DNA from 4 places in the Lysinibacillus sp. BSL11 genome. Region 2 is predicted to be linked to each of the others. Evidence: riboswitches for the same ligand, from Rfam matches in the RefSeq annotation. Region 2 holds a riboswitch; each other region holds the start of a gene.

Region 1 (7,553 bases), on a different contig from region 2:
GAAGAATTAATTCACGCCCTGTTTACAGTGGTAAGAGATTTTGGACTTGCATTTTATCCAGCGGTGGGATTGGCTCTCCGTTCCTTAGTAACGTTAGATGGCACATTACGGGTAATAGATTCACGTTTTGATATCTTTACAGAGGCAAAGGATTTTTCTGCTACATATATGCGTGCCTCTTTCCTTAAACCTTTTAAAGAACCGATGGCAACTAAGGAGCGGCTGCAAGAAGAATTATCTATGCTTATACCGACTTTGCGTAAAATGCCTAGAAGAGTCGATCAGCTCATTCAGCGAGTTGAAAGCGGAAAAATCATTTTACATCATGATGTCTTTTCGGATGAGCATAATGCACGTTTTATTACACATTTGTTTTCTCAATTTGTTTTGCTGCTGGTGGGTATAACTTTTGGTATTATATCTGTCGCTCTTTTAGCAATATCACAATTTATCCATGATTCTTATGCGGTCTATTTGAACACAGCAGCATATTTAGGTTTATTTTTATGTGCCATTTTGTTAGTGAGATTATCTATACAAGCATTAAGGTCAATGAAGCAATAGGTAGGGAATTTTTTCCCTACCTTTTTTCTTTGATACCCTCAAATATTACAAAAACATTACAAAAGATCTACTGGGTCTAATGTCGAATTAGCTAATAGTTTCCCTGTGTAGAAGAAAAATGTGTTTTGTAGAATAATGTAGTTTATAGGCGAATGTTACAGAAATATTTCGAGTTTTACTAATGTATTAAATAGACATGAAATAGTATAAAAGTTATGTAGAAAATGCTAAACTTTAAAAGGCTAAAATAAATATAAGAACATTTAATTAAAATAGAAATCGTTCAAGTGATTACATAGAATATCGAGAGCGAAATTGATAGATGAAGGGAAATGAAGGTAACGTGGCTAAGCGTAACAAATGGCGTAAGTCGATGGTGCTAGCATTAGCACTAGCTGGCGGCTTATTATTTAATACAATTCAACCAACAGAAGTACATGCCGAAGAAACATCTCAACAAATGATTGAGAAAAAGGCAGAAATAGATGCACAAATTAAAAAATTACAAGAAGAACTAACGAAACTACAACAAGAGATCGACGCAAAAGTAAAGGTATTTAAACAAGTACAAGCTGATATTAAAGAAGTGGATGCTAGTATTGTTGAAACACAAAAACGCATCGAGCAACGTTCAAAAATTTTAAGTGAACGTATGGCTGCATACCAAGCGCAAGACAACACTGTAGGTGTTTATTTAAACGTAGTGCTTGAGGCAAAAAGCTTTGCAGATTTAATGGATCGTGTCGTAGCGGTAAAAACATTAATGGATGCTGACCAAGAATTAGTGGATCAACAGGAAGCAGATAAAGCAAGCTTAGAGCAACAAAAAGCTACATTAGATGAAAAACAAAAGGAACTTCAAAAACAATTCCAAGAGCTTCAGCAAAAAGAAAGCGAAATGGAAGTGAAGAAAGCTGAGAACGAAGCGAAATCACTTGCATTAAAAGCTGAAATTGCAACGAAACAAGAAGAAGAACGTTTAGAAGCAGAGCGTAAAGCAGCTGAAGAAGAGGCAGCTCGTTTACGTGCACTTCAAGCAGCTACACCAGTTATACAAGCAACTCAAAATAATGGTGGAGGCGAACCACAAAAGATTATTGTTGGGTCAGGAGCTGGCACTGTTTCTTCAGGAGATGCCATTTCAACAGCTAAACAATTCCTAGGACGTCCTTATGTTTGGGGTGGTAGCAACCCATCAACAGGTTTTGACTGTTCAGGTCTTGTACAATGGTCATATAAGCAAGCGGGTGTTTCTTTACCTCGTACAGCATCACAACAATATTTAGCAACACAACGCATTTCAGCAGGTGAAGCACGTGTTGGGGACTTAGTGTTCTTCAGCTATGGTTCAGGGGTTGCACACGTAGGTATTTATTTAGGTAATAACACAATGATCGACGCTCAAAACAATGGTGTCGTAATTGAGTCACTTGATTGGTGGAATCAATACTTAGTAGGCTTTGGACGTATTCAATAGGCCTCACTATTATATAGACGGTTGATATAAGAAAAAGGTCATCTTTGTAGAGAAAAATATACAAAGATTGACCTTTTTATTTTGCATTTCTTTCAAAAGAAACAAGACGACTACGTCTATTCTTGAAAAGAGATTTCCCTGCATACTAGATTGATATTAAATTTTAAAATTTACTTTGATGACACCTGTCTCTTTCAACGCAATAAAGAAAATAATAACGAATGGACCAACAAGTAAACCGATAATACCAAATAACTGTAGACCTATGAACATGGAAATTAATGTTGGTAAAGTGGACAAACCGATATGGTCTCCCATTAACTTAGGCTCGACTACTCGACGAATAATAAGTAAAATAGCAGCTAAGATGAATAATTTTACAGCTATAGAGGTGTTTCCCATCAATAGGTGGTAAAGCCCCCATGGCGCTAGAATAATGATAGAGCCTAGGAATGGTACAATATCTATTAACCAGATAATAACCGTCATTGTTACTGCGTATTTCGGTTGGATTAATAGCAGTCCAATGAGTGTGACGCCTCCAATAATAAAGCTTACAAATAAGTGAGCCTTCATATAGCCAAATGTAGCATCTTTTAAGCGATTTAAAATAATTTTTATCTTCTTTGCTGTATTGGGCTTTAAATATTTATAAGTGATTTGCTTTAACTTAGGCAAATCAAGCATAAATAGGAATAGCGCAATCATATAAACGAGAAGACTGATAAATAGGCTGGGTATCTCTGAAAAGAAGGCAGAAACTTTGCTATAATTAAAGAAGCTTAAAAAGGATTCTTCAACTTTCTTTATGAAATCCATTGTGGTTTTTTGAAGCGAAGCACTTACTTCAGGTGGAAAGTCTTCTGTGTATTTAGAAATATTTTCTTGCATATGAAGCCACATATCTGATAGCTTGGAAATATAATAGGGAGCTTGCTTAGATAGTAAAATTATTTGTGTCATTATTTGTGTAATGGATAGATAACAAATAATAGATATAACAATAACACTCACTATGTAAATAAAAGCAACTGCTATTTTCCGTGACATTTTCCATTTTCGTTTAAAGAACATGACAATGGGTTCTAAGAAAAATGCACTGATCCCAGCAAGTATTAAAGGCATGGACACTGGGATAACAAAATAGGCAGCTAGAAGTAGGGATATTATCACAATCAACCGAAAAATCAATTTCCTAGCATTAAATTTATTCATAAACTCACCTTCTTTGCGAAAAAAATTAAGTTAAGTGTACCATAAATCAAATTTTATTACGTTCTGAAACAATAAAGGTAGGGATGAATTATGGAAAAAGAGATTTTGCAACTTTTTAGTAATCTAACAGAGCATGATCGCGATATTCAATATGAATCTTACGAGGAATTAATGAAAATTATGCAGGAACCTGTAGATTGGACATATGCAGTTTGGGAACAGCTAATAAAAGCACTTACATACAATAATGGTTATTCTCGTGCACGTGCTGCACAAATTTTATGCGCTTTAGCTGCAAAAAGTGATCCAGAAGAAAGGGTCTTGGAGGATTTTTTAAAGATTTGGGCTGTGACTTACGATGAACAATCTGCTACAGCAAGGCATGCATTACAGGCCATTTGGAAAATTGGACAGGCGGGTCAAGTACAAAGAGATTTGGTTGTATCGTATCTAGCTAAAAGATTTCAAACATGTATAGATGAAAAACAGCCATCTCTTATTCGTCAGGATATTATTATGTCATTTAAAAAGCTATATGATCAAACAAATGACTCGAAATTATTAGATATTGCCCATCGTTTAATTAATGAAGAACAAGATGCTAAATATAAAAAGAAGTATAAGTCAGCCATCCGTTCAAAGTAGCGAGGTGGTGTTTTTTTGTGCAAATTCTTTGATGAACGGTAGAATAGTCAACTATAATGAATGAAAAAAGGGGATTATAGCATGAGCATTTATAATTATCTAGTTCGGAAGCCTAATGGCGAAATTTTATCAATGGAAACATATCGTGGAAAAACAATGTTAATTGTTAACACGGCAAACCAATGCCGATTTACATATCAATTTGAAGACTTACAGAAAATGTATGATAAATATGGAAAAGAGAATTTTGTAGTTCTTGGCTTCCCTTGTGATCAATTTGGCCATCAAAATCCTGAGGATGGAGAGGAAACTAAGCATCTATGCAAGGTAAACTATGGGGTCACATTCCCGATTTTTGAGCTTGTACAGGTAAATGGAGAGGCTACACATCCACTCTTTAATTATTTAAAGCATGAAGTGAATTACCGAGAGTTTGGGAAGGCAAGTATGCAGGAGAAAATGTTGGCAGAAGCAATTGTTCAACTTGCCCCAAGCTTTTTAGATGGTCGTAACATTCGCTGGAACTTTACAAAATTTCTAGTAGATGCTAATGGTAAGACCGTCGCACGCTTTGAACCAACAGATTCACAGCTCGATATTGAACAAGCAATTGAAACACTACTATAGTAAATTTCTTAATAATGTAAAAATTTGTTGGAATTTTCTCTTCTAGTGTTACTATATTTTAAAATTGAGTACAGCTATTTTTTCTGAATCATATATGATAAACTGCTTTACAAATGAAATATTCTTGCAGGATAAAGGTGCTAGTAAGCATAATCGGGAATCCGGTGAAAAACCGGAGCTGTTTCCGCAACTGTAAGTACAGCCATTATAAAGATTTACCACTGTCTCAAAGAAGATGGGAAGGTCCTTTATAACACATTCGTTTTATGTGACGAACTGTACAAGCCAGGAGACCGACCTTTATTTGAACGTATAAAAACTTCTCGGAAGCTAGGAGGATATACGGCAAATACATAGGCTTTGTCTAGTTTGATGGCTCAATCTTGTATTTTTGTCGTTCCTTTGCAAAAGGAGCGACTTTTTTTATGCCTTTCAAGTAAGAATTTTTCATTATAGAAAATAGGGGGGAAGCAAGTGAAAAAAGATGCCCGTTATTCTTGTTATCCATTTATGCGTGAGAAAGCTTCAACGGTTGATTTTGAAATTCGAACAGATAGCCTTACAACACATCTAGGAGTTGCATTAGCTGCGGTAAAAAAAGAGGATGTTCAAGTTGTTGCTGAGGATTTATTACTTATGTTACCTATGGCGTATCATGTGAATGGCTCAGTTCGTGGGAAATTAGCGGTAACTGAAGAGGATTTATCTTGGTTAAGTGAGCGTTATGATTTTTACGTTCGCCATGTGAAGGAAGAGATTCAAAGTTTTGTTTTACCTCAAGGAACAGAGGCCGCTGCAGCCTTACATCTTTGTCGCAGTGAGGCAAAAAAATCATATCGAACTTTACACAAAGTATCAGAAGAACGAGAGGTTCCTGCTATTCTTTTCGATTACCTTGGTTTATTAGCTAATGTATGTTTTGTCATGGCTGTTTTTATGAATCAGCAAGCTGGAATTTCTGAAATACCGTTTATTAGTAAATCCTACCCAATGAAAAAGAAAAAGGAGAATAACAATGAAGAAAGTATTTAATTTCCAATGGCTATCAGTGCTCTTACTTGCACTGGTATTAGCAGGCTGTGGCACTGCTGAAGATACAAAAAATAAAGATGCCTCGCAGGGTACACAACACGTAGAGAAAACAAGCTATAAAGTGACAGATGACCGTGGAGTGGAAATAGCGTTTAATGAAGTACCAAAAACAGTTGTATCTTTACAACCAAGTAATACTGAAATTTTGTTTGCTTTAGGTGTTGGCGATAAAATTGTAGGAGCAACTGAGTACGATACTTACCCAGAGGAAGCACAAAAAATTGAACGTGTCTCTGATACTACGAACTTTAACAGTGAAAGAATTATAGCGTTAAAGCCAGATGTTGTTATTGCTTATACAATCGGTGATAAGGATGCACTAAAGCCGCTTGAGGACGCAGGAATTAAAGTGTTTGTTATTCAATCTGCGACTACTTTCGATGATGTTTATGGAGATATCGAACAAATAGCTGCTGTGATGGATGTTGCTGATAAAGGAAATAAATTAAATGAAGAGATTAAAGCGAAAATTGCTGAAGTACAAACGAAGGTGAAGGACGTAAAAACGCCGAAAAATGTTTATTTAGAGGTTAGCCCTAAGCCAGACATATATACAGCAGGCTCTAGCACTTTCCAGCAAGAAATATTAGATGCAGCTAATGTTAATAATGTTTTTTCTGACTTGAATAGCTGGGCAAAAGTGAATGAGGAAGATGTTATTGCTAAAAATCCAGATATTATTTTAACAACAGTAAACTATACAGAAGATCCAATAGGAGAAATTCTTGGACGAGATGGTTGGAATACTGTGACAGCTATTCAAAACAAAGCGGTATTGTCCATCGATACAGATATCTCTAATCGACCTGGTCCGCGTATTGGTGAAGCTGTAGAATTAGTAGCGAAGGCTGTGTACCCAGAGTTATTTAAATAAGAAATGTTTCCATGCTAGCTGTCAGCCATTCAGCTAGCATTTTTTATGTGGTTTAAATTATTACCTAGCGTGAAAATTGGAATTAATGTAGTTTGTTCTTTAAAATAAAAGTAAGTATGCTTAATAATCTTAGGAGGTGTAGTGAGTGGAGCAATTAGAGACAAAGGTAATTCCATTTGAAGCAGTCCATAATTTCCGAGACATGGGTGGATATAAGACAAAAGATGGGCGTAGGGTAAAGAACGGTTTATTTTACCGCTCAGCTGCTCTTGGAAAAATGACACTGGCGGATAAAGAGCTATTTGAAACGTTAGGGATTAAAACCATTTTTGATTATCGCGATAACAATGAGGCGTATCATAATCCTAACCCAGTGTTCTCATATGCTCAATATATACAAATCCCAGCGAAGGGTAATCATGCTTTTGAAATGCCTACCAATGCTGGTGGTAGAGATTTCTATAAAGTGGTAAGCCCTGAGATGTTTCGAGATTTTTATGCACAAATGCCTTTTAACAATCTTTCATTTAAAGAGTTAATGCAAACGATTCAAAACCCTGATAATCTAGGTCTTGTACATCATTGCGCAGTTGGTAAGGACCGAACGGGTATTGGAGGAGCACTTATTTTACTAGCTTTAGATGTACCAGAGGAGACCATCATGGAGGACTATTTAGATACTAATATACATTTACGTCCAATGGTAGAAAGAATGGCTCAGGCTATTCAGCATCAGTATAATGAGCAAGAACTACAGCAATTTTATGCATTAATGTCCGCCCGTGAAGACTATTTACAAGCAGCATTGGATGCGATGGATCGTCGCTATGGTTCTAAGACTGGGTTTTTAGAGCAGGAATTTGGCCTAACAATTGAAAAACGAGAGCAATTACAATCCTATTGCTTAATTTAAAAAATGGCCCTTTCACACGATGTGGGAGGGATTTTTTATGTGGAAGCGCTGTATTCCTATAAATCTCTTTACAGTCTGAATATTTGTGATAAGATACAATAGATTTTTAAGAAAATATAGGAGAAGTGAAAGTATTGGCAGACACA
Region 2 (7,553 bases):
ACTGCCTCTCTCACACTGTTTGAGAAAGCATTTGCATGAAGCTGTGGTAATACAGCCATTTTTTTTGCCAAAGCACGAGCATTATAAGAAAGAATATTTTGTCCATCAATCGAAATGGTTCCAGCAGTAGCTGGTAAAATACCACTCATTACTTTTAATAATGTAGATTTCCCGCTACCATTCGGCCCTAGAATACCAAGAATTTTTCCTTTTTCAACAGTAAAACTAATGTCCTTGACGATTGGTACATCTTCATAGCCACCTGATAGCTGTTCAACAATAATCATGCCCGTACCCCCTTACTTCTTCGCTGCTTATAAAAAATATAGGAGAAAACAGGAGCTCCAATAAATGCCGTAATAACACCAATTGGTAGCTCTCTTGGCACAATGATTGTTCGTGCTACTAGGTCGCAAATAATGAGTAATGTTGCACCATTGAAAAAAGATAATGGTAATAAATGGCGATGATCAGAACCCCAAATCATCCTTGTCATATGCGGCACCACTAATCCTACAAAGCCAATTGTGCCAGAAACCGCTACAGCCGCTCCAGTGAGCATGGAGCCACCTGCTAATATCAAATATTTACTGCGCTTCACATTAACACCTAAATGTTTTGCCCGTTCTTCACCATACAACAAAACATTTAGTTCTCTTCTTTGTGTCCATAGCATAATTGAACCTACAATCACAAATGGAATGATCATTTGGACATATGGCCAACCACGCATCGAAACAGAACCAAGTAGCCAGCCTATTACCTGACGTAATTCTTCACCAGATAAGGCAATCATTAATGAAATAAGGGAACCTAAAAATGAACTAAAAATAACACCTGTTAATATCAACGTTTCCATTTTCAATGAGCGGTCTACGAGTCTAGCAAAGCTCATAACAACTACCATCGTGATGATAGCACCAATCATACTGAAGGTTGGCAGCGCATACAAACCGACAACAGGTATAGAAATACTAAAAAAGATCGTTAAAACAGCACCAACAGATGCCCCTGATGAAACCCCTAGTGTATATGGATCTGCTAATGGATTTTTTAATAAACCTTGGAATGCTGCTCCAGCAATAGCTAGAGATGCGCCTACTAGTCCCGCTAATAACACGCGAGGCAAACGAATTTTCCAAAAAATATTGGCGGCTGTTTCATCAACCGCCTTATTCCATAATACTTCTAATGGAATATGAACTGAGCCTATCGCTACGCCACACCAGATGCTAATAAGAAGAAGCGTACATGTTAGTGTATAGGCTAGTGCTATTTTTTTCACTTAAATACCTCAGGATAGATTGCTTTTGCTAATTCTTCTAGACCTTCTGCTAAACGTGGCCCTTGACGACTTGTTGTACTTTCATCTACCTGCACAATCGCATTATTTTTTACGGCATTAATCGTATCAAAGCCCGCCCGTTTTGGTATTTTCGTTAAAATATCTGGTACATAATGATATGTCACCACGATGACATCTGGATTTTTTGCGATAATTTGTTCTGCATCAATTTTATACCAATTATCGCCATCTACAGCTACATTCTCTGCATTGATCATTTCAAGCATCGCGTTCATAAACGTACCATTGCCAGCTGTATAAATATCTGGCTCATCTGATGCTTCAACTAACACTTTTTTGGGTTCAACATCCTTGACTTTAGACAAAACTTCTTCTACTTTCGCCTTCATATTAGCAACAATTTTTTCTGCCTCTGGTAATTTCCCTGTAGCACGTCCAAGTTGCTCAATTGTTGTATATGTTTCATTAAAGTCTTGTGCATTTCTTACTACAAAAACTTTCAAACCTGCTGATTCAAGCTGTGCAATAGCCTCTTCTGAAAGAGACATGCTAGATTCGTGTGAAAAAACGATATCTGGTTTTAAGGCAATAATTTTTTCAATATCGTACTCCATACCGCCAACCTTATCCTTCTCAGCTGCCTCTGGCGGATAATCGTCGTTGTCAGTAACACCAACTATTTCATCATTTAAACCTAGTCCAAAAAGGATTTCAGTATTACTCGGAATAAGTGAAACAATTTTCTCAGGAGGTGCTTCAAGTGTAATGTCCTTACCAAGGGCATCTGTTATCGTCATTGGGAATGTTGCTTCATCCACCTGTGCTGTTTCTTGCTGTGTTTGCTGCTCGTTAGATGACTTGTTATCTTTTGCTTCCTGCCCACAAGCAGCTAGCAAGCCTACTGCTAAAAATGCTGATAATCCTATTTTCCAAAATTTCTTCATGTGAATCCTCCTTCGTTGGTCCATGCGACATTTCGCTTTATTTTGCATCAAAATAAAACCCCTCATCTTTGAACGATGAGGGGGCAAAATCGCACCAAAAAACTGATACAAAATCCACCACCCTATCCTCGTAGGTTGTCATGTCGTTATAAAGGCAGGTCTCCTGGCTAGTGCTACTTGCGATTTTTCAAGCCTTCCCGAAATCTTCAGTGGCATCATTTGAAAAAACTCACACTTACAGTGGCGGGACCGCATCGGAATTACACCGATTTCCCTTTTCACTTTACTTAAGTAAAGAACCTTTATAATATTCAGTTGATTTCATTATACATGAAAATGAAAGAAGTCGCCTCCATTCAAGACGACTCCCCGGCCATTATACAATTTCAGAAAAGTATTGGACTGTTTTCATTTGAGCACCCATTTCTCTTAATGACCATGTCTGTTCTAAATAAACGTCCGCTAGTTTTTCATATTTTCCACCAAATTTATGTGCCCACTCAACCGCTATGACACTTTCATAAAGGTGAGCCATTTTTTCAGCCATACCTTTTGCTTCAAAAGTTTTCGTTGCCTCGTCTAAAGCGCTAAAAATTTGCAGTTTTATAGAAATATTCGCCAATTGTTCTTTAACGATTTGTACTAGTGAGCTTTCAGCTAATTTCTCTAATCGTTCCTCCATCTCACAGACAAACAGTTCATGTGCATGAAACTTATTCACTAAACGAATGAGTTCTAAGGCCAAAATATTAGCCGTCCCCTCCCACACCGTCAACACTTGCGCGTCTCTTAATAAGCGGGGCGTTACAAAGTCTTCTATATAGCCATTACCCCCGTGTAATTCAATTGCCTCACTAGCATAGTGAACAGCTTGCTCTGCCGTTTCCTTTTTCATAATGGCAATATATAAACGATTCATAATAAGGTCTTGCTGTGTTCCCTGTCCACTTGTCACTTTATCGTATAATTGAATAAGATCAAAAACTGTCGCTACTTCCACGTGCAACTTAGCTGCAAATTTCCCTAAAGTATCCTGAATCATAGGGTATTGTGTTAAGGGCTTGCCAAATGCATGTCGATTGCTTACATAATGTTTTGCCTCTAAGAAGCCACGACGCATAATACCAATAGAAGCGACTGCATTACAAATTCTTGAGAGATTTAGTGCTTCTAGCATATAATAAATCCCTTTATTTTGCTCCCCTACAACATAGGCAAGTGCACCATCAAATTCTACCTCACCAGAGGGAACTGCCCGAACGCCTAATTTATCTTTCAATCGACGAATACGTAGATGATTTGTTGTACCATCTTCTTTACGCCAAGGAACTGCAAACAACGTTAAGCCTTTGGAACCTGCTGGCGCCCCTTCTATTCGTGCCAATACCATCGCTACACCACACATGCCCGCATTGGATGCAAAGTATTTTTCACCATATAGACGATACGCAGTGCCATCCTTTCTCGCCTCCACCACATTTGCACCGACGTCAGAGCCTCCTTGACGTTCTGTTAAAAAGGTCGCACCTTCATATAAATCTGTGTCACCTGTTGCACAAACATGTGGTAAAAAACGTTGCTTTACCTCTTCATCTGCATAATGATCTAATAGATAGGCAGTAGCCATCGTCAATGTTACAGGACAATAAAATCCTGGCTCTGCATGTGATAGCAAATAACCTTGTGCAAAGCTATAAACATAATTCCCCTTGTGACCTAGCTGCGGAATATGCTTGTGTACATAACCTACAATCCCAGTATTATATGTCTCTTCAATCGTTTTTTTATAGCCATCATTAACCCAAACCTCTGATATCTCTTCACCATAGGCATCATATCTTTGAAGGCGAGGTTCACTCTGTCGATCTGTATGCTTTGCCCTCGTATCAATATCACCTGCACATAGCTCACCAAAATCTGTTAACTCTCGTTGGGCATATGATAGAAACTCTTTATCTAACATCATTCCTACTATTTTTTGAAGCGTGTCATCTTCCGTAAAAAAGTTCGTAGTACGCATTGCTTCTTTTTGTAATACTTTCATGCTATCTCACCTCTTGTCCCTTCAAATTTTGTTTTAATATTTTGCCTGATGCATTGCGTGGTAGCGCTTCCACTTTTTCAAAAATACGTGGTATTTTAAATTTTGCAAGATGTTCCTCTAAATAAGCTTTCAAAGCTTCCTCATCGATGTCTTGTTTAGCAGAATACACCGCCTTTACCGTTTCGCCCCATTGCGGATGTGGCACACCAATTACCGCAACCTCGAATATTCCTTCAAAGCTCAATAAACAATCTTCAATTTCTTTCGGATAAATGTTGACACCACCCGAAATAATGACATCCTTTTTACGATCTACAATCCAAATAAAACCATCTTCGTCCTTACGAGCTAGATCTCCTGTTTTTAACCAACCGTCAATAAAGGCTTCATTAGTTGCTACTTCATCCTTATAGTAGCCAAGCATGTTACCCTCACCCAACAAGACAATTTCCCCCACTTCGCCTACATTTACATCTTCTCCACTGTTATTCACAATACGCAATTCTGTACCAAGTGGCGCCCGCTGACCAATACTTCCTGCCTTTGCTTCATGCTCCTTGCCAAATAATAATGAACCACTTGGACCTGCCTCTGTTAATCCATATACACAAGTTAAGTTATTTGTGCGGAATGCCTGCTGAATGAATCGAACCTCACTTTGAGATAACGGTGCCCCACCATAGACCCACCATTTCATAGAAGACAAATCTGCCGAATGTAGCCTTGGCATCTGTGCCGTTAATAAATAAGCAACAGGTGCACCAAAGAAATGTGTTGTTTTCTCCTTTTCAATGGAATCAATGAATAAATCGGGTGTAAAAGTTGGTGTTAATACATTTGTTGAGCCTACCAATACACCCGCCATTAAAAATAAATGTAATGGTGCAGAGTGTGTTAATGGCATCATGAGCAAAATACGGCTCTCGGGCTTTACCTCCATTTCAACAGCTATCATTTGCGCCACTGTTAAAATATTACGGTAGCTAAATAACACACCCTTTGGTTTTCCTGTCGTACCAGATGTATATAAAATCGTGGAAGGGTCATCCTCTTGTAACTGACAATCAATTGTTTGTGTACTAGCATTTTGAAGCATTATTTCATATTGATGCCATCCCACTTTTTCTTGACCTGTTTTAATTTTTAACGGAATTCCAGCTAGCTGTTCAACTGCTGCAAAAATAGTCTCATCTACGACAATTGCCTTCGCTTCGGCATGCTGCGCCACGTACTCTACTTCTTGCAATGTAAATTTCGCATTGACTGGCACAACGATCGCTCCGATACGCTGAATAGCAAAGTAACTGACTACAAACTCTAAAACGTTTGGCATAAAAATTAAAACCTTATCCCTCTGCTTTACTCCCTGCTCTAGTAAAGCATGACTAAAACGTGTCACCTGCTTATCTAAATCTTGGTAGGTTACTCTTCTGCCATGACAAATAACGGCTTCATTTTTCGGATACTTACGGGCATTACGTGCTAACAAATTGGAACTATTCATCTTGCATCTCTCCCTTTAAAGTCGCTAATTTTTCACTAAACATGCCATGCATTTGCTGTAACTCATGCTTCATCTGCGTCAGCTCAGCTATTTTACTCTCAATCTCTTGAATTTTTTGATCACCGTATTCAACCGTTCGCTCTAATTGCTGAATTCCTGAGCGATCAAAATCAAATAGTAAAACCATCTCTTTGATTTCCTCCAACGAAAAACCGTAACGCTTGCCTCTGAAAATAAGCTTGAGCTTCGCCAATTCTTTTTTTGAAAAGGTTCGTTGGTTGGTAAATGAACGATGGGGGCAAAGAAGCCCAAGTTCCTCATAATAACGAATTGTCCGCGTAGACACATTAAACTCCTTTGCTACCTCCTGAATCGTCTTCAAAACCATCTCCCCTTTCCTAATTGGCAACAGTATACCATTGACGTTAACGTAAACTACAACAGAATTTTCGTAATTAACAGAAAAACAAAGTTTGAAACAGCTAATTTCCCACGGTTTATCCGTTTCTTTTGTCTTTCTATCCGTCACATTTGGAACTTTATCTCTCATATTCAGCCTTCTATCCATTAAAAAAGCCCCTAACCCTTTTCAGGTTAGGAGCTTAAAGTTTAATTACATTTTTTCAGGTGCAGATACGCCGATTAAGCGTAGTGCATTTGCAATTGTTGTGCGGACAGCCGTAATTAATGCTAAACGAGCCTCTGTTAACTCTTTGTTTGAAGCATCTAATACTTTTTCTGCATTATAGAAGCTGTGGAATGCAGCTGCTGTTTCTTGAATATAGTTTGCGATACGGTGCGGTGTGCGGTGTTTCGCTGCTTCCGCTACCACTTTCGGGAAATCACCAATCTTTTTCAGTAAATCGATTTCCTTTTCTGCTGTTAACAAATTGAGATGTTCTGTTGTAGCAGCAAAGCCTTGTTCATTTGCTGAACGTAAAATAGATGAAATACGTGCATGCGCATATTGTGCATAGTACACAGGGTTTTCATTAGATTGTGATACTGCAAGGTCAAGATCAAAGTCCATATGAGAATCGCCAGCTGTTTTTACAAAGAAGTAACGAACTGCGTCAAGGCCAACCTCTTCTACAAGCTCACGCATTGTTACTGCATTTCCTGTACGCTTAGACATCTTGAATTTTTCACCGTTTTTATAAAGCTGAACCATTTGAATAACTTCCACTTCTAACGTATCACGATCATAACCAAGCGCTTGAATCGCTGCTTTCATACGTGGAATATATCCGTGATGATCAGCTCCCCAAATATTGATTAATTTATCGAAGCCACGGACAATTTTGTCTTCGTGGTAAGCAATATCTGGTGTTAAATATGTGAATGACCCATCATTTTTAATTAGCACACGATCTTTATCATCACCAAATGTTGTAGAGCGGAACCAAGTAGCACCATCCTCTTCAAACACATGTCCATTGGCTTTTAATTTATCTAAAGCTACTTCGATTTTTCCGTTTTCATATAGAGACGTTTCAGAATACCAGACATCAAAATTTACACGGAAGTTTGCTAGGTCTGTTTTTAATTTATCTAATTCTAAAGCTAAACCGTGCTGACGGAAGAAGGCAAAACGCTCATCATCTGATTTTGCTAAAATTGCATCACCATGCTCTTTTGCTAATTTACCTGCAATATCAATAATATCTTGCCCATGATAGCCGTCTTCTGGCATTTCAGCTTCCATTCCTAATGCTTGTTTATAACGCGCTTCTAATGAATAAGCTAAGTTATTAA
Region 3 (7,553 bases), on a different contig from region 2:
AGCGAATGTGCATCGGAATTGCTAACGAATGTATATGCTTGTAATTCTTTAATATGACGTACCATATTTGTATCAGAGCTTAAACCTAATTCAATGCCATCAATAAGCTGCGGATCAAAGACTTCAGTTAAACTTCGACGAACCCCTTTGCCAAACAAGCTTTTAAATGGTGTAAATACATGTGCAGGAATAAAAATACCTCCCAATTCATGCACCTTTTGCTGCAAGGTCTTGCCATCACAATAAATACGTTGTGAACTTAAATGGATATTCTTCATATGTTGTGACATCCATTCTGAGAACTGCTTCATGAGCTCTAGTGTAGGAAAGTAAGCAAGCACATGAATAGGACCCTGACAATGTTGATCATAAATTTCAATTTCCGATCCTGGAATCAAAGTTGTTTCTTGAAAACGTAGACCACCTTCTTTTAGTTCTTTCAGTTCTCCGTGTTCAATCATCCTCACCATTTCTTCGATTACTTCTGGTGAGTGACAGTCAATGACCCCAATGATGTCTAATCCCTTTCTTGCACTAGACGTCTCTAAAATTCGTGCTAATGTTAACGTTTTACTGCCAGTAATTTTCACTGCCCTTCCACTAGAAGTACGTCCAATATGAATATGTAAATCAGCATAGAATTCATTCAATTCAAACACTCCTTTTAGTACATCTATAAAACGAAAATACCTTACATTACTGCAAGGCATTTCTCTTCATTATGATGGATGATTTGTAGTAGTGCTATTATTTGACTCAAAAGCGCCAGAACCGTGTGATGGTGTGGAGGAAGCATCATAGGCAACTAATGTTACACCAATCTTTTCTTCAAGCTCATTGATTTTTTCTAGTTGCTGCGGGTCTAATTGTGCAAACTTAATTTCTGTCATGGCCATCAATCCTTTCAATTATACAATTCCCCGAAATATAGAAAATATACTTCTTCGCATAATTGTGGAATTACAAACGAACACGGATAAAAAAATGACTGATTATCAGTCATTTTTATTGACATTATTTTTCTTATTCTATAACATAATAATTAAGTAAGGCAAAAGTGAGGGATTGCATGTCAAAAGAAGAAAAAATTATTCAAGCTGCCATTGAGGTTTTTCGAGAAAAAGGAATAGAAAAAACAAAGGTTTCAGATATCGTTAAAGCTGCTGGGATCGCTCAAGGAACATTTTATCTTTATTTCCCATCACGCCTTTCTGTGATGCCAGCTATTGCAAAAAATATGGTAGAAAGAATTATTGCTACCTTAGATGAAGGTATTTCAAGTCATAAGCCCTTTGAACAGCAACTTGAAGAGGTTGTGGAAATGGTTTTCTTAATCACGAAAGATTATGGAGATATTGTTGCACTTATTTATGCAGGTATTGCGCAAACTGAGCATTTAAAAGAATGGGAAAATATATATGCACCCTATTATGAATGGATGAGCCATTTCTTATTATCTGGCAAGCAACAGGGAATGATACGTGATTCAATTGACCCAACACGTTCTGCTAAACTGATGATTGGTCTAATTGAATCTGCTGCTGAACAAATTTATTTATTTGACGATAGCAAGGATGAAACAATGAAATTGCTCAAGCTTGAGCTTATAGACTTCCTATCTCACGCACTTGGCCTACGTCACCCATAAAAGTGACGTTCTTTTTTACTTCAAAAATGACTGAACGTCAGTCATTGCATTACCTAATAGAAAGGATTTTACTTATGAAAAAAGAATGGATGTACGTCGTTTTAACAAGTTTATTTGAATTGCTTTGGGTATTTGGCTTTAACGTAGCAAGCTCATGGTGGCATTGGATAATTATTGTGACAATCATTGCTATAGATTTTCATTTCTTATCGGAGGCTTGCGAGAGCTTACCTACTGGTACAGTCTACGCTATTTTCGCCGGAGCAGGTGCAATCGGTACTACATTAATGGATATTTTCATTTTCGAAGGAGAATTTAATGCCATTAAAGGACTGTTCATGATTATTTTAATATTAGGTGTGATTGGTCTAAAATTAGCGGATAATTCCTCTAAAGTGCAGGTGCAAACGAAAGGAGAGAATGTATAATGGGTTGGGTACTTATTATCTTAGCTGCTTTGTCTGAAATTATAGGTGTGATTGGCTTACGCTTCTATAGTCAGCAGAAAACATTACGAAACTTAATTTTATATATTGGTGGTTTTGGTGTGTCCTTTGCCCTTTTATATGCATCCTTCAACTATTTGCAGTTAAGTATTGCCTATGTTGTTTGGGTAGGAATTGGTACTGTTGGAGCTGTACTCGTAAATATCATTTTCTTTGGTGAATCTAAAAATCTATCACGTATTATCAGTATCATAGCAATTATCATAGGTGTAGCAGGCTTAAAAGCAGTATCTTAATGGCTCTACAATACAGGACGCCACTCTTAAATCGGAAGCGTCCTGTATTCATTTTATTTAATACGGCATGGTTGGATAATAATCAATCCATCCGAGCCAATACCAGTATGGACATTGGCCATTTTTTGAGCCAATTCACAAAAGATATCTTCCTTGTAATCATGTTGGAAAAGATCAAGATAGATATCGCTGTTGCCAATACCATGCATTTTCGTAAAGGCTATTTGCATACAGTCACTCCTTAAAGGATGTTTTATGTATCTAATAGAAGATCTCGCTTTCTATATTTGGCTAAACCTCTTCGTGAACTGTTCAGGAACATATGTAAGATACGGCTTCCCTGTCAGTGGATGTATTTGAATATCCGCAAAAACACCGAATACATCTTGTAGCACTGTTGGGGTAAGTACTTCCTCTGGTGTACCATGGCAAACTATTCGCCCTTGCTGTAAAACGTAAATTTGATCGCAATACATAGCAGCGATATTCAAATCATGTAAAGCTGCTACTACGGTTAAATGCAAGGTCTGAATTAAATCCATAAGTTGAAGTTGATGATGAATATCTAAATGATTCGTCGGCTCATCCAATATTAATACCTGTGCTTGTTGAGCGAGTGCCCTTGCAACCATGACACGCTTTTTCTCGCCACCAGAAAGCGAACTAAAGCTTCGTTTCTCTAAATGTGATATGCCCGTTTGCCTAAGAGCCTCTTTAACAATTTGAAAATCTTTCTCTTGATCAAGCTCTAACAGCTTTTTATGTGGTGTTCTTCCCATACTGACTAAATCATGCACAGTGAAATCAAATAATACGGGTGTCTCTTGGCTTACAACAGCCAAATTTTTCGCAATTGATTTACTTGATTGCTTTAATATATCTTGCTCATTTAATACTACCGTTCCGCTTTCAGGTTTTAGGAGACGATACATATTTTTTAACAATGTTGATTTTCCGCTCCCATTAGGACCAATTAATCCAACAAATTGCTTTTCTTTTATTTGAATGCTTACATCATGTAGTATACGCTGATCGTAAATGGAGAATGATACTTGTTTCGCTTCTAATGTCATGGACGTTAATCTCCTTCACCGAAAGAATAGTTGTTACGACGGAGAAGCCAAATGAAAAATGGTCCCCCACAAAAAGCTGTAATAATACCAATTGGCATTTCCTGAGGAGCAATAATGATTCGAGCAAAGGCATCTGCCCACACTAAGAATATTCCACCTATTAAAGCACTAATAGGTATGACGTATTTATAGTTTGAGCCCACAATTAAACGCACAATATGGGGAATAATCAATCCCACAAATCCTATAGAACCACTAACTGCGACAAGCACACCAGTTAATAGAGATACTAATAGTATTAACTGAATACGGAATTGCTGAAGATTAACGCCTAATGTCACTGCCGCCTCTTCTCCTAGTAATAATAAATTTAAATTGCGATAGTGTAGCCATAGTAGCCCAAATACAACCAAGAATACGAAGGCTGGAATCACAATACTATTCCATTTGGCTCCAGCTAAACTACCTAGCATCCAAAACATAACAGCCTTTAAGGCCCCTTCTTGCTTTGACATCATTAAAATAAAGTTAGAGATAGCCGTTAAGATAAAGGACACAGCCATGCCTGCCAATAGCAAGCGGAAAATAGAGACACGTCCCCCAACACGTGATAAGAAAAAAACAAGTGTAATGGCAAGTAATGAACCAAGGAATGCGGATACTGAAAGAGCGTAAATACCTAAAAATGAAAAGGCTCCTAAAATAATCACAGAAGTAGCTCCTACAGCTGCCCCTGAAGAAATCCCTAGAATATACGGGTCTGCAATAGAATTACGTACAAGTGCCTGAATGGCTGCCCCTGCAATGGCTAACCCCGCTCCTACTATAGCAGCTAGCAAAACACGAGGTGCTCTTATTTGCCAGATGATGATTTCCTGAGAGCGACTCCAATCTTGCTCGATCGAAGTTTGTATAAAAGGAATTTTAGAAAGAATAACTTTCCATACATATAACGGTGTAACTGAAACTGAGCCAACCATTACAGCAAAGGTCATTGAAACAATTAATACCATGAAAAGTACGAAGGAAAATAACATAAATTTTTTATTCATCTGTTTTAAACTCCTACTGAATATTGATGAATGAAGCAATAAAAAAAGGTATCCCATGCGAAAATGCGCATAGAAATACCCTAGATTAAACAAAGTCAGAAAAATATCCAGCTATTGTCCGTAATTGCTTGCATCCTCGTGGGCATTACAGGTATTACTAAATGGCAGGTCTCCTGGCTTCGATTCACTATCCTATAATTGCCTTCCCATTCTTAAACAGTGGCAAATCATATTATAGGATTCCTCGTTACAGTTGCGGGACAGCGTCGGACTTCCACCGACTTCCCTTTTAAGTGACATTCAAAAATGTCACACCAATAGTATTTGAAGTTATAAAATTGTGACGGTTCTATCATACATTTTTATAGATAGATAGTCTACTTCTATTTAACCCAATATTTGAGTTAACTATTAATAATAATAAGGTTGACACAATAGCATTCGTTTTTTACACTAGCAGTAATAACTTATAAAACGAGGTGAAATTCATGGCAACTGTTACACAACATAGTCACCATAAGTTAAGAACTATTGACATTACCTACATTGGATTGTTTTCAACGCTAATGATGGTGGGTGCTAATATCACTTCCTTTGCACCCTTTATGGTAGTTGGTGGTGTACCCATTACGCTTCAAACCTTCTTTGCAACTTTAGCAGGGCTTATTCTTGGTAGTAGAAAAGGTGCGCTCGCCTGTACAATTTATATGTGCGTAGGATTGGCGGGAGCTCCTGTCTTTGCTCGTTTCGGTGGTGGAATTGGCCAAATTTTAAGCCCTACCTTTGGGTTTATTATTACATTTATATTAGCGGCATTTGTTGCAGGGTTGATCGTGGAACGAAGCGGGACAAAGAAAAGTTTTATCGTAGCTGCTTTGGTAGCAACGGCTATAAATTATTTGATAGGAACAAATTGGATGTTTTTTGCCTATAAGCTTTGGGCAAGTGCGCCAGAGAATTTTTCATATAAGCTCGCTTGGCTTTGGATGATTCCTCCACTACCAAAAGATATTATTTTAGCTATTTTTGCTGGTATCTTCACCCATAGATTACAAAAAACATTGAAGATCATGCCCATTCAATAGCATATCTCCCCACCTAATTGTGCCAGACTAAAGAAATGTTTTTCATAGGGTCATATCCATCGTTTCTGCACATTTATTTGCTACATTAGGAGCACATAGTGAGGAGGATATCATATGAAATTCAATAAAAGATGGTCAGTCGGACTATTATCAGTAGTCGCTCTAATTAGTTTATCGGCTTGTACAGAGGATCAAACAGAACCAGCGTCCACTTCTAATGAAACTTCTGAAAAAATGGATCATTCTACAATGAACCATTCAAGTTCTGGCGATGTACCAGTAACATTAAAAAAAGCTGAAAACCCGAAATTTCCTGTAGGGAGCACAGCCATTATTACAGATGGACATATGGAAGGTATGAAAGGGGCAGAAGCAACAATAGTAGGTGCCTATAATACAACTGCCTATGTTATTTCCTATGAGCCTACATCTGGTGGAAAGCGAATAGAAAAGCATAAGTGGGTGATTCATGAAGAATTAATTGACCCACAAGAAGCACCACTGGCTCCTGGAACAGAAGTAAAAACGGACGCAACACATATGGAAGGTATGGAAAATGCGACTGTCCTTATTGACGAGGCTGTGCAAACAACTGTATACATGGTCGATTATACTTCCACTACAAGTGGTGGAGCTGTAACAAATCATAAATGGGTAACAGAAGAAGAGCTTAGTCCAAAATAATAGAAATAACCTCTACCTTCAATTCTGGTAGAGGTTATTTCTAGCTTTTATGTTCCATTCGCTTTCTATTTGCAGACTTATGCCATTTATAGCCGATGCCCCAAACGGTTTGCAAGTAATCATCCGCAGGAAAACCACTTTTTCTTAATTTTTCTCGTAAATTACGTACATGTGAATCAATGGTACGATCTTCAATCGTTACATCATATCCCCAAACAGCATGTATAAGGTGTTCTCTAGAAAATGCTCTATTTTGATAATCTAAAAATAGGGCGAGCATGGCAAATTCCTTTGGTGTTAATGGAATTGCCTTATGTTGAAAATATACTTCAAAGGACTCTCGATCTAGACAAAGCCCTTCAAAGTTAATCACTTTTTCTACAGATATCGTTCTTCTTAATACAGCATGTATGCGTGCTAACAACTCTTCCTCATCAAAAGGCTTTAAAATGTAGTCATCAGCACCAAGGTTTAAACCTTTTACAATATCAGCGTGTTCTCCTTTTGCAGTAAGCATAATGATAGGAACATCCCAAAACTTCCTAATTTCCTGGCAAACCTGCCACCCATCCATCTCTGGCATCATAATATCCAAAAGAACTAAATCCACATGTTCTTCTTCTAAAAAATCCAATGCCTCTTGTATAGAAGTCATTGCTCTACAAAGAAATAGTGGTTCCAAATAAAGGGTTAATAAATCTAACATTCTTGGTTCATCATCAATGCATAAAATCGTTTTCATTCGTTTCTACTCCTTTAAATGATAATTCAAAAGTAGTCCCTTTATTGATTTCACTTCTAACCTTTATTTCTCCCCCATGTGCTTGTACAAGCTCCTTGACAATAGCAAGCCCAAGTCCAGATCCACCTAAAGCACGACTACGTGATTTTTCCACTCGATAAAACCGATCAAAAATATATGGTAAATCCTTCTTTGGAATTCCTTTCCCTGTGTCTTCAACGGTGATGCTTAAAATTCCACTGTCTTTTTTTACAGTGACTGTAGTCATATCTCCTGGCGCACAATAGATTAATGCATTATTTAATAGATTAATCAGGATTTGCTCAAGTCTTGCTTCATCGGCACATAGTGTTAAGCCATTATCACAACGGACAACCAAATAGATACTTTTATCTTGAAAAGCGGGTCTTAATTTTTCTTCAATGCTTGTGAAAAACGGCTCTAAATGTAAGCAATGTTTTTCAATTACAAATGAGTTTTCATCCATTTTCGCTAAATCAAATAAATCTTTAATTAATCTAGAAAGT
Region 4 (7,553 bases), on a different contig from region 2:
GAATATGTTTTTTTCATTTTATTAGCTCCTTTAATTCGCTATCATTACTTCATTCCATATGAACCCTATTATTTCCTTCTACTATTATGAAGGAGAAAAAAATCCTGCTTATTCGCAGGATTTTTAAGTAAACTTTATGAGGTTTATATATACACGCTATTTCGTACCACTTGCGCCAAATCCAGATGCGCCTCGGACCGTTTGAGATAATTCATTTACTTCCACTAATTGAATAGAAGGAACAAGCTGAATAACCATTTGAGCAATGCGCATTGATTTTTCTACGATAAATGGTTCTTGACCATGGTTGATTAAAATAACACCGATTTCGCCTCTATAGCCTTCATCTATAGTGCCTGGGCTATTCAGTACGGTTACACTATGCTTTAATGCTAGTCCACTTCTTGGTCGAATTTGGGCTTCCGTTCCCTTAGGTAATTCAATCTGTATACCTGTCTTAATGAGTTTGGCTACGCCTGCTGGGATTTCTACTGCTTCTATGGAATAGAGATCCATGCCCGCATCCCCAGGGTTGGCTTGTATCGGTAGCATGGCATCAGCGTGAACTTTTTTAATTTTTACTTCTAGATTCATTGTTCTTCATCCTTAACGATTAAAATTGAATGTGTCATCTGTGATTGGCGCAACTTTTGCCTTCGCATACGTAGCGCCCTTTTGTGAAAAGAAATCATATGTGGAGCCTTCATTACGAATACCATTCATCACAATTGGATTGACTTCCTCTTCTGGGAACATGGCTTCAAAGCCGACATTCATTAATGCTTTATTAGCATTATAACGTACATACGCTCGCACTTCAGGTGATAATCCTGTTTCCGCATAAATATCATCTGTATACTTCATTTCATTTTGATATAAATCTAATAATAGCTCATAGCCCCATAAATGTAGCTCTTCTTGCTTTTCCTTTGAAAATTGCTTGAATAGATTTTGAGCAAAAAATCCAACTGCTACCCCATGGATAGATTCATCGCGCAAGATGAGTGAAATAATCTCGGCACTGTTTCGTAGGAAGCCTTGTCCCCCTAAGTATAGTGGATAGAAAAAGCCAGAATAGAACAAGAAAGATTCAAGCATAACGGATGAGAACATCGCTTTCCATAAGCTCTCTGGATTGCCTTCTTCAATACTATTATAAATGTCTGCGATTTTATTGGCCTTATACTGTAGAAATTCATTTTTCTTGACCCATTCAAATAGCTCGTCGATTTCTTCGTTTGTACAAAGCGTTGTGAAAATATAAGAATAGGACTTGGCATGTATCGCCTCGAATGCATCAAAAACGGTTAGAACAGCCTTCTCCTGTAAATCATCTGTATAAGCGGCAACACGATTCATCCCAATATTTGTTTGAACAGTATCCAGTAAGGTTAATCCTGCAAATACTTTTTTATATGTGTCCTGATGCTCAAAGCTTTTCCATTGTTTAATATCTTTACTGACCGCAATTTCTTCTGGAAACCAAATTTGCTTCCATTGCTGGTCCCAAAATATTTGGGCAAGCTCACTTGTTGCCTTATTCCAATTGACTGCCTCATAAATTATATTTGACATGCTACACACTCCTCTAAGCTTTGTAATCGTTGACGAACATAGTAAACGGACTTAATGCCCTTTATCCACGCATAAATGTATACTTTAGCCAATTGTTCGGTTGTCCAATTGTCTGTTACATAAAGCGTCATGGAAATACCTTGGTCAACGTGCTTTTGAGAAGCTGCATATAAATCAATTAAATCATACGGATTCACATCATATGCCTCGACATATAAATGGCTGTTGTCATTTGTTAAATGAGGCATTGGATAAATGGTTCTACTATCGGCGTAATCACGAACCTCTACGCGCTCTGTACATGGTGCGATTGAAGCCGTACAGCTACGAATATATGAAATACTACCAGTTGGGGCAATAGCCAAACGATAGGAATGGAATAGACCATATTGCATCACATCCTGCTTTAACGTTTCCCACATCTTGTTCGTAATGATTGGAATATTGCCAAGTGCCTTCAATACAACAGGTGACAATTCTTCCTCAGCTTTATTGATATATTGGTCAAAATAGCTACCAGATGCATAATCACTGTCCTCGAATCGATAGAAGGTTGCAGCTTTTTCTTTTGCCATTTCCATCGAAGATTTCAGTGAATAATAGTTCATCGCTTCCATAAAGTGATCCATGAAATCAATAGACTCTTTAGAGCCGTACAGGATGCCCTCCGTCACCAGATGCCCATGGAGGTTCATACAGCCAAGCCCTACAGAATGCATTAATTGATTGGCTTTTGCAACAGACGGTACATTTTTAATATGCGTCATTTGCGATACATTTGTTAATAGGTGCATGGCTGTATCGACTAATGCGCCGAAATCATTCACTTTACTTGCTGCATGGATATCGATGGAACCTAAGTTACACGATACATCTAATCCATAGTCATTTGGTTGATCCTGGTCCGTAATGATACTTGTCTCTTGTACTTGTAAGATTTCTGTACATAAATTGGACATTTTGACACGTCCAATATTTTTTAAAGGATGTACCTTATTGACATTATCATCAAAGATTTCAAACGGGTAGCCTGATTCAAATTGTGCTTTTTTCACCTCTGTATAAAGCTTCCGTGCATTTAAACGTTTAATTTTACGAATTTTTGGGTTATCAAGTAGCTCGTAGTACATGTCTGAAATGGAAAGCTCAGACATACGTTTACCGTATTCTTTAAAAATATCGTATGGGCTAAACAAGACGATATCCTTATCACGTTTCATCAGTTCGAAGAAAATACTAGGTATAATAATCCCTGTTGAAAGGGTTGCGAGGCGAATTTTATCATCAGCATTTGGTTTTTTTGATGATATGAAATTTTCTATGTCTGCATGGAAAATATTTAGATAGACAACACCTGAGCCATTTCGTTGCCCTAGCTGATTCGAATAACTGAAAGAATTTTCTAACAGTTTTGCTACTGGGATGACACCACTTGCACGATTTAATATCTCTTTAATTGGATCACCTAAAGGGCGTAAATCTGTTAAGTTGACCCCTACTCCACCACCAAGGCGTGATAGCTCTAAACAATAGCCAATATTTTCAGCAATACTGTTCATGGAGTCATCCATTGATAATTTAAAGCAGCTGACTAATTCACCACGTGCTTTCTTACCACTATTTAAAGCAGTTGGTGTCGCTGGCTGGTAGGCTTCCATCATTGCTTCGACAGAGCGTTCTGCTAGAGTTGTGTTTCCTTGCGCCAAATACAAAGCAATAATGACAATACGATCCTCATACTTTTCTAAGATCTCTTCCCCGTCACGACTTTTCATAGCATAGCTATCATAAAATTTGCTTGCGCTCATAAAGGATGGGAAGCGGAAATTATAATCATAGGCTTTCTTGTACAGCTTCTTAATAAATTCCATCTCGTACATATCGATAAATGCTTTCTCATAGTAGCCCTCATCAACTAAATAGCGGATTTTTTCCTCAATATCTATAAAATAACGCAAACGTACGTTAACATACTCTAAAAAGTAGCGGCGCGTAGCTTCGCGGTCCTTTTCTAACTCAAGTAATCCAGTTGTACTATAACGATTCAGTACGTCATTATTAAGCTTTAAATAGGTTTTCATCTCATTACCCTCGTTTCATAAAACGTTTGTATTGCTTCGTAATCCGTTTGATTACCTCGTAAATCTAATTTCCTTACTAAGGGTACATGATAGGTAGCGGCGATTTTCTCACCAGCAGCGCCAAATACATGATGGCCGAAATTACTATTGCCACTGGCAACTACTCCTTTACAAAAATCCCTGTTTTTTTCTAAGAAACGTTGTACCTTTGCTGGAATGTCACCTAAACCATCTGTGTAGGTAATTAAAAGATAGGGCTTGTTCAATCGCAATCCCTCCGAGAGCTCGATACATTCTGCCTTTAATTTGGATACAACATTTCGGACATTACCTGTACGACTCGCGTAAACGATCATAGAGCAATCAACTCAATTTGAGAAACAATTTCCTGAACATCTCCTATAAAAGTTTCATTCATCTCTAAAACAGGCACACTTAAAAAACCTGCGTCAATAATCGTTTGTTTTGCCTGTTCATCATGATCGATGTTAACGATTTCAGCTTCAAGTCCTGCACGTTGTAGTTCAGATTTTACCCATAGGCATTTTGGACAAATTGTTTTCGTATAAAGTTTCATAGAAATCCCTCTTTTCATAAAATAAAAAGCCTATCTCCTCTAGAGAGATAGGCTAAATGGAAACGTTAACATACCAAAAATACTGACGTTCCCATCTCTTAATCCCCGAAGAAATGATAAATTTGTTTTATAAAGGCAGGTCTCCTGGCTTTGCTTCATTCTCTGATTCCCTTCCCATGCAAATGCACAGTGGTTGCAATCATCGTCAGCTTCACAGTTGCGGGGACAGCGTCGGAATTGTACCGAACTTCCCTTTTAAACTACATGTAGTAGTACCTTTGTAAAACGAACACAATATATAGTTGTTGTTCAATAGTTTTAAGTGTACCATCCTTCAAATGAAAAGTAAATCAAGATTCTAAACTTCTTTATTTTTGGATTATTCAGTATTTTTAATTATGTAGTTCCAAGTAGATTACCACTAATCATTTATACCCAAATCAAAAATCTATTTTAAACGATGAACATCTTTATCTATCAAAATGTATCTAGAATTCTGAAAGAAATGTTCTATTTTAAGTACCATTGAAAAATAGTAGCTTCTATATGTAAATCCTGAAATAATTATCATCTCTTACACGTTTCAAATGACACTCATTAAAAAAGAGCATGCTTTTATCATAACATGCTCTAACCATTCTATCTTTGGGATTATAGTCTAATCTTAACCTCAGTCCCATCCTGAGCTTTGACATCGACTAGCACGAGTCCCTTATAATTTTGTAGTTCCTTGATAATCGGCTTTAGCATTTCTTTGTCGATGAGCGGAAAGGTAAAGTCTATGTTCTTTCGATCGAAGTATGCCTTTGTCCACTTATTGGCTTGTTGCTGAATCCATTTAGAAGTTAAAATGGAGAGGACAATGGTTAGCACGGTATAGGGAACTGGGACTGTAAAGCGAACATCTTTTGCTTTCACTTTTACATGCATCATTCGTCGCCTCTACTCAATGAAGACTGCAACGGAATCCCCGTTTGCTGATTTTATATCTACAATTTGTCCGTCTAATTCATTTTCGATTGCTTCAAGAAGAAGATTGATGTCGATATCTTTTACGTATTTTTCTGATTGTGGAATACTCGCAGCGATGCTGTGTCCTGCCATAAGTACGGCTTTGACAAGTTTAATCGGCAAGTTTACCGTAACATTATCATTTTCGGTGGATACAACACGAACCTTTAATGTTTTTTCTAAATACTTTGTTTTTTCCACAAATTTGTTCTCTGATTCTTCTTTCTGTTGTAGCACTTGAATCAGCTCTGATCCTTTATCCGCATCAATTTTTCCCTCTTGAATCATGGTTAACACTTTTGTGATTTCCTCTTTCATGGTCCGTTCCTCCCTATTCGTCTTTTAAGAGCTTTATCGCTTCATCTGTTGTGATTTCGCCATTTTCCAGCATGCTTACAATTTTTTTCTCGTCTACTTCATTTTTCTTTTTTTGAGCATAGCCAAGGGATGAAATAATGTCGTTTAGCTTGCCTCGAACTGTTGGATACGAAACCCCCAGTTCCTTTTCAACCTCTTTAATGTTTCCTCGGCAGGTTAAAAATACTTCCACAAAATGAAGCTGATCCTGTGATAAGGATGCTAGCTTCGACAATTCAAATTCATTTTCAATGGTCGTGTGACAATGAGAACACTGTAACTTCGTAATTTTTAATGTTCTACTACAGACAGGGCAATTTGTGATTACTTGATAAGCCATAGTGAACTCCTTCCTTTAAGTTAAGTTGATTATATAACAAAGAAATTAAATATGTAAATAATAAAAATTGATTTTTTTAATTATAAAATAAATAAAATTAATTATTAAATTAAAAATGTTAATTAATCATTGCTGTATTGCTTGTCCTAAGCAATTTCAACTTTACTCTATGTATGTCTTTTCTATTTCTACTTGTAGCTAGCGGCATCAGTTAGATAATGACAGTTTAGAATTGAAAATAAGGTTACATTGTATTCTGTAAAAAAATTTGTTACTATAAAAAGACAATTATGAGAGGACTGATGAATGGACAATGAAGAACTAAACTATATTTTCATTTGAATTGAATGATTTCAAACACAAAATATAGGGTTAGTCTATCCATTTTTAACAATCAGTTTGCATTGTATTTGTCATGACACAAATGGCAAATCGTATTTATTCAGTGAAAGACTAATCCTTCCAATGCACAAGTGGAGGGATTTTTTTCTTGCTTTCATAGTTGATTTTGCACCTTTCATTTACCCATAAAGGAGAGGAAAAATATGAGCGATTCAGAAACTATTGTGACGCATGTACACTCCGTATAAGTCGTTAATATCCATCTGCTTATACGGAGAAATAAAACATAGATGGATAGACCGACTTTGTATGAAAAGTAAACTGTTGTAATACAAAGGAGGAATTATCATGTCCATGATACAAGTACAAAACTTAACTTTTTCTTATCCAAGCAGCTTTGACAATATTTTTGAGAATGTCAACTTTCAAATCGATACGGATTGGAAACTTGGATTTATCGGTAGAAACGGACGAGGTAAAACAACATTCTTTCAGTTGTTATTAGGAAAATATGAGTATAGCGGAAAAATCATCTCTTCTGTAGACTTTACTTATTTCCCCTACCCTGTTTCAGATCCAAATAAATATACCCACGAAATATTTGAGGAAATTTGTCCTCAGGCAGAGGATTGGGAATGTCTACGTGAAATAGCTTACCTACATGTAGATGCAGAGGTCATGTATCGTCCTTTTAAAACATTATCCAATGGCGAGCAAACAAAGGTGCTGCTTGCTGCGTTGTTTTTGACAGAGGGTCAATTTTTATTAATTGATGAGCCAACCAATCATCTAGACACGGATGCACGAAAGACGGTTTCAGATTATCTTCGCAGGAAAAAAGGATTTATTTTAATTTCACATGACAGAAGCTTTTTAGATGGCTGTGTTGACCATATTCTATCGATCAATAGAGCCAATATTGACGTTCAAAGTGGAAACTATTCTTCTTGGAAGTTAAATTTTGATCGACAGCAGGAGCACGAAGAAGTAACCAATCAACGACTGCAAAAAGATATCGACAGATTAAAACAATCCTCAAAGCGTTCGGTAGGATGGTCTAATCAAGTGGAAGCCTCCAAAAATGGCACAACCAATTCAGGTTCAAAGCTGGACAAAGGCTTTGTCGGGCATAAAGCAGCTAAGATGATGAAACGAGCAAAGAATCTGGAATCCAGACAACAAAGAGCTATTGAGGAAAAATCAAAGCTGCTAAAAAATGTGGAAAAAACTGAGTCATTGAAAGTAGAGCCATTGGCATGTTCATCTAAAG

Evidence for each region. Region 2 has a riboswitch for cobalamin ahead of RCJ95_RS06310 (ABC transporter substrate-binding protein). Riboswitches for the same ligand answer to the same signal wherever they lie in the genome.
Region 1: linked by a shared signal. The riboswitch ahead of RCJ95_RS07650 (hypothetical protein) and the one ahead of RCJ95_RS06310 (ABC transporter substrate-binding protein) in region 2 are both predicted to bind cobalamin.
Region 3: linked by a shared signal. The riboswitch ahead of RCJ95_RS19710 (FecCD family ABC transporter permease) and the one ahead of RCJ95_RS06310 (ABC transporter substrate-binding protein) in region 2 are both predicted to bind cobalamin.
Region 4: linked by a shared signal. The riboswitch ahead of RCJ95_RS15900 (glutaredoxin family protein) and the one ahead of RCJ95_RS06310 (ABC transporter substrate-binding protein) in region 2 are both predicted to bind cobalamin.

Annotation. Positions count from the first base shown of each region.
Region 1 covers NZ_JAVGCX010000005.1:147,299-154,851, forward strand. The annotation lists gene RCJ95_RS07625 (ABC1 kinase family protein) at 1-564, shown strand, start outside; gene RCJ95_RS07630 (C40 family peptidase) at 887-2,041, shown strand; gene ytvI (sporulation integral membrane protein YtvI) at 2,198-3,256, opposite strand; gene RCJ95_RS07640 (hypothetical protein) at 3,347-3,901, shown strand; gene RCJ95_RS07645 (glutathione peroxidase) at 3,983-4,528, shown strand; cobalamin riboswitch at 4,647-4,844, shown strand; gene RCJ95_RS07650 (hypothetical protein) at 5,003-5,560, shown strand; gene RCJ95_RS07655 (ABC transporter substrate-binding protein) at 5,544-6,494, shown strand; gene RCJ95_RS07660 (tyrosine-protein phosphatase) at 6,640-7,407, shown strand; gene RCJ95_RS07665 (MATE family efflux transporter) at 7,542-7,553, shown strand, end outside.
Region 2 covers NZ_JAVGCX010000004.1:142,478-150,030, reverse strand. The annotation lists gene RCJ95_RS06320 (adenosylcobinamide amidohydrolase) at 1-287, opposite strand, end outside; gene RCJ95_RS06315 (FecCD family ABC transporter permease) at 284-1,285, opposite strand; gene RCJ95_RS06310 (ABC transporter substrate-binding protein) at 1,282-2,250, opposite strand; cobalamin riboswitch at 2,387-2,569, opposite strand; gene RCJ95_RS06305 (acyl-CoA dehydrogenase family protein) at 2,627-4,294, opposite strand; gene RCJ95_RS06300 (class I adenylate-forming enzyme family protein) at 4,296-5,798, opposite strand; gene RCJ95_RS06295 (MerR family transcriptional regulator) at 5,791-6,180, opposite strand; gene argS (arginine--tRNA ligase) at 6,412-7,553, opposite strand, start outside.
Region 3 covers NZ_JAVGCX010000018.1:37,516-45,068, forward strand. The annotation lists gene RCJ95_RS19675 (endonuclease Q family protein) at 1-650, opposite strand, end outside; gene RCJ95_RS19680 (hypothetical protein) at 720-890, opposite strand; gene RCJ95_RS19685 (TetR family transcriptional regulator) at 1,070-1,648, shown strand; gene RCJ95_RS19690 (DMT family transporter) at 1,723-2,076, shown strand; gene RCJ95_RS19695 (DMT family transporter) at 2,076-2,390, shown strand; gene RCJ95_RS19700 (hypothetical protein) at 2,444-2,620, opposite strand; gene RCJ95_RS19705 (heme ABC transporter ATP-binding protein) at 2,672-3,463, opposite strand; gene RCJ95_RS19710 (FecCD family ABC transporter permease) at 3,469-4,515, opposite strand; cobalamin riboswitch at 4,662-4,849, opposite strand; gene RCJ95_RS19715 (biotin transporter BioY) at 5,004-5,600, shown strand; gene RCJ95_RS19720 (YdhK family protein) at 5,715-6,284, shown strand; gene RCJ95_RS19725 (response regulator transcription factor) at 6,325-7,026, opposite strand; gene RCJ95_RS19730 (ATP-binding protein) at 7,004-7,553, opposite strand, start outside.
Region 4 covers NZ_JAVGCX010000013.1:23,884-31,436, forward strand. The annotation lists gene RCJ95_RS15875 (stalk domain-containing protein) at 1-17, opposite strand, end outside; gene dut (dUTP diphosphatase) at 157-594, opposite strand; gene nrdF (class 1b ribonucleoside-diphosphate reductase subunit beta) at 607-1,575, opposite strand; gene nrdE (class 1b ribonucleoside-diphosphate reductase subunit alpha) at 1,563-3,656, opposite strand; gene nrdI (class Ib ribonucleoside-diphosphate reductase assembly flavoprotein NrdI) at 3,653-4,012, opposite strand; gene RCJ95_RS15900 (glutaredoxin family protein) at 4,009-4,233, opposite strand; cobalamin riboswitch at 4,351-4,528, opposite strand; gene RCJ95_RS15905 (hypothetical protein) at 4,885-5,166, opposite strand; gene RCJ95_RS15910 (SHOCT-like domain-containing protein) at 5,176-5,562, opposite strand; gene RCJ95_RS15915 (DUF2089 domain-containing protein) at 5,576-5,941, opposite strand; gene RCJ95_RS15920 (Lsa family ABC-F type ribosomal protection protein) at 6,632-7,553, shown strand, end outside.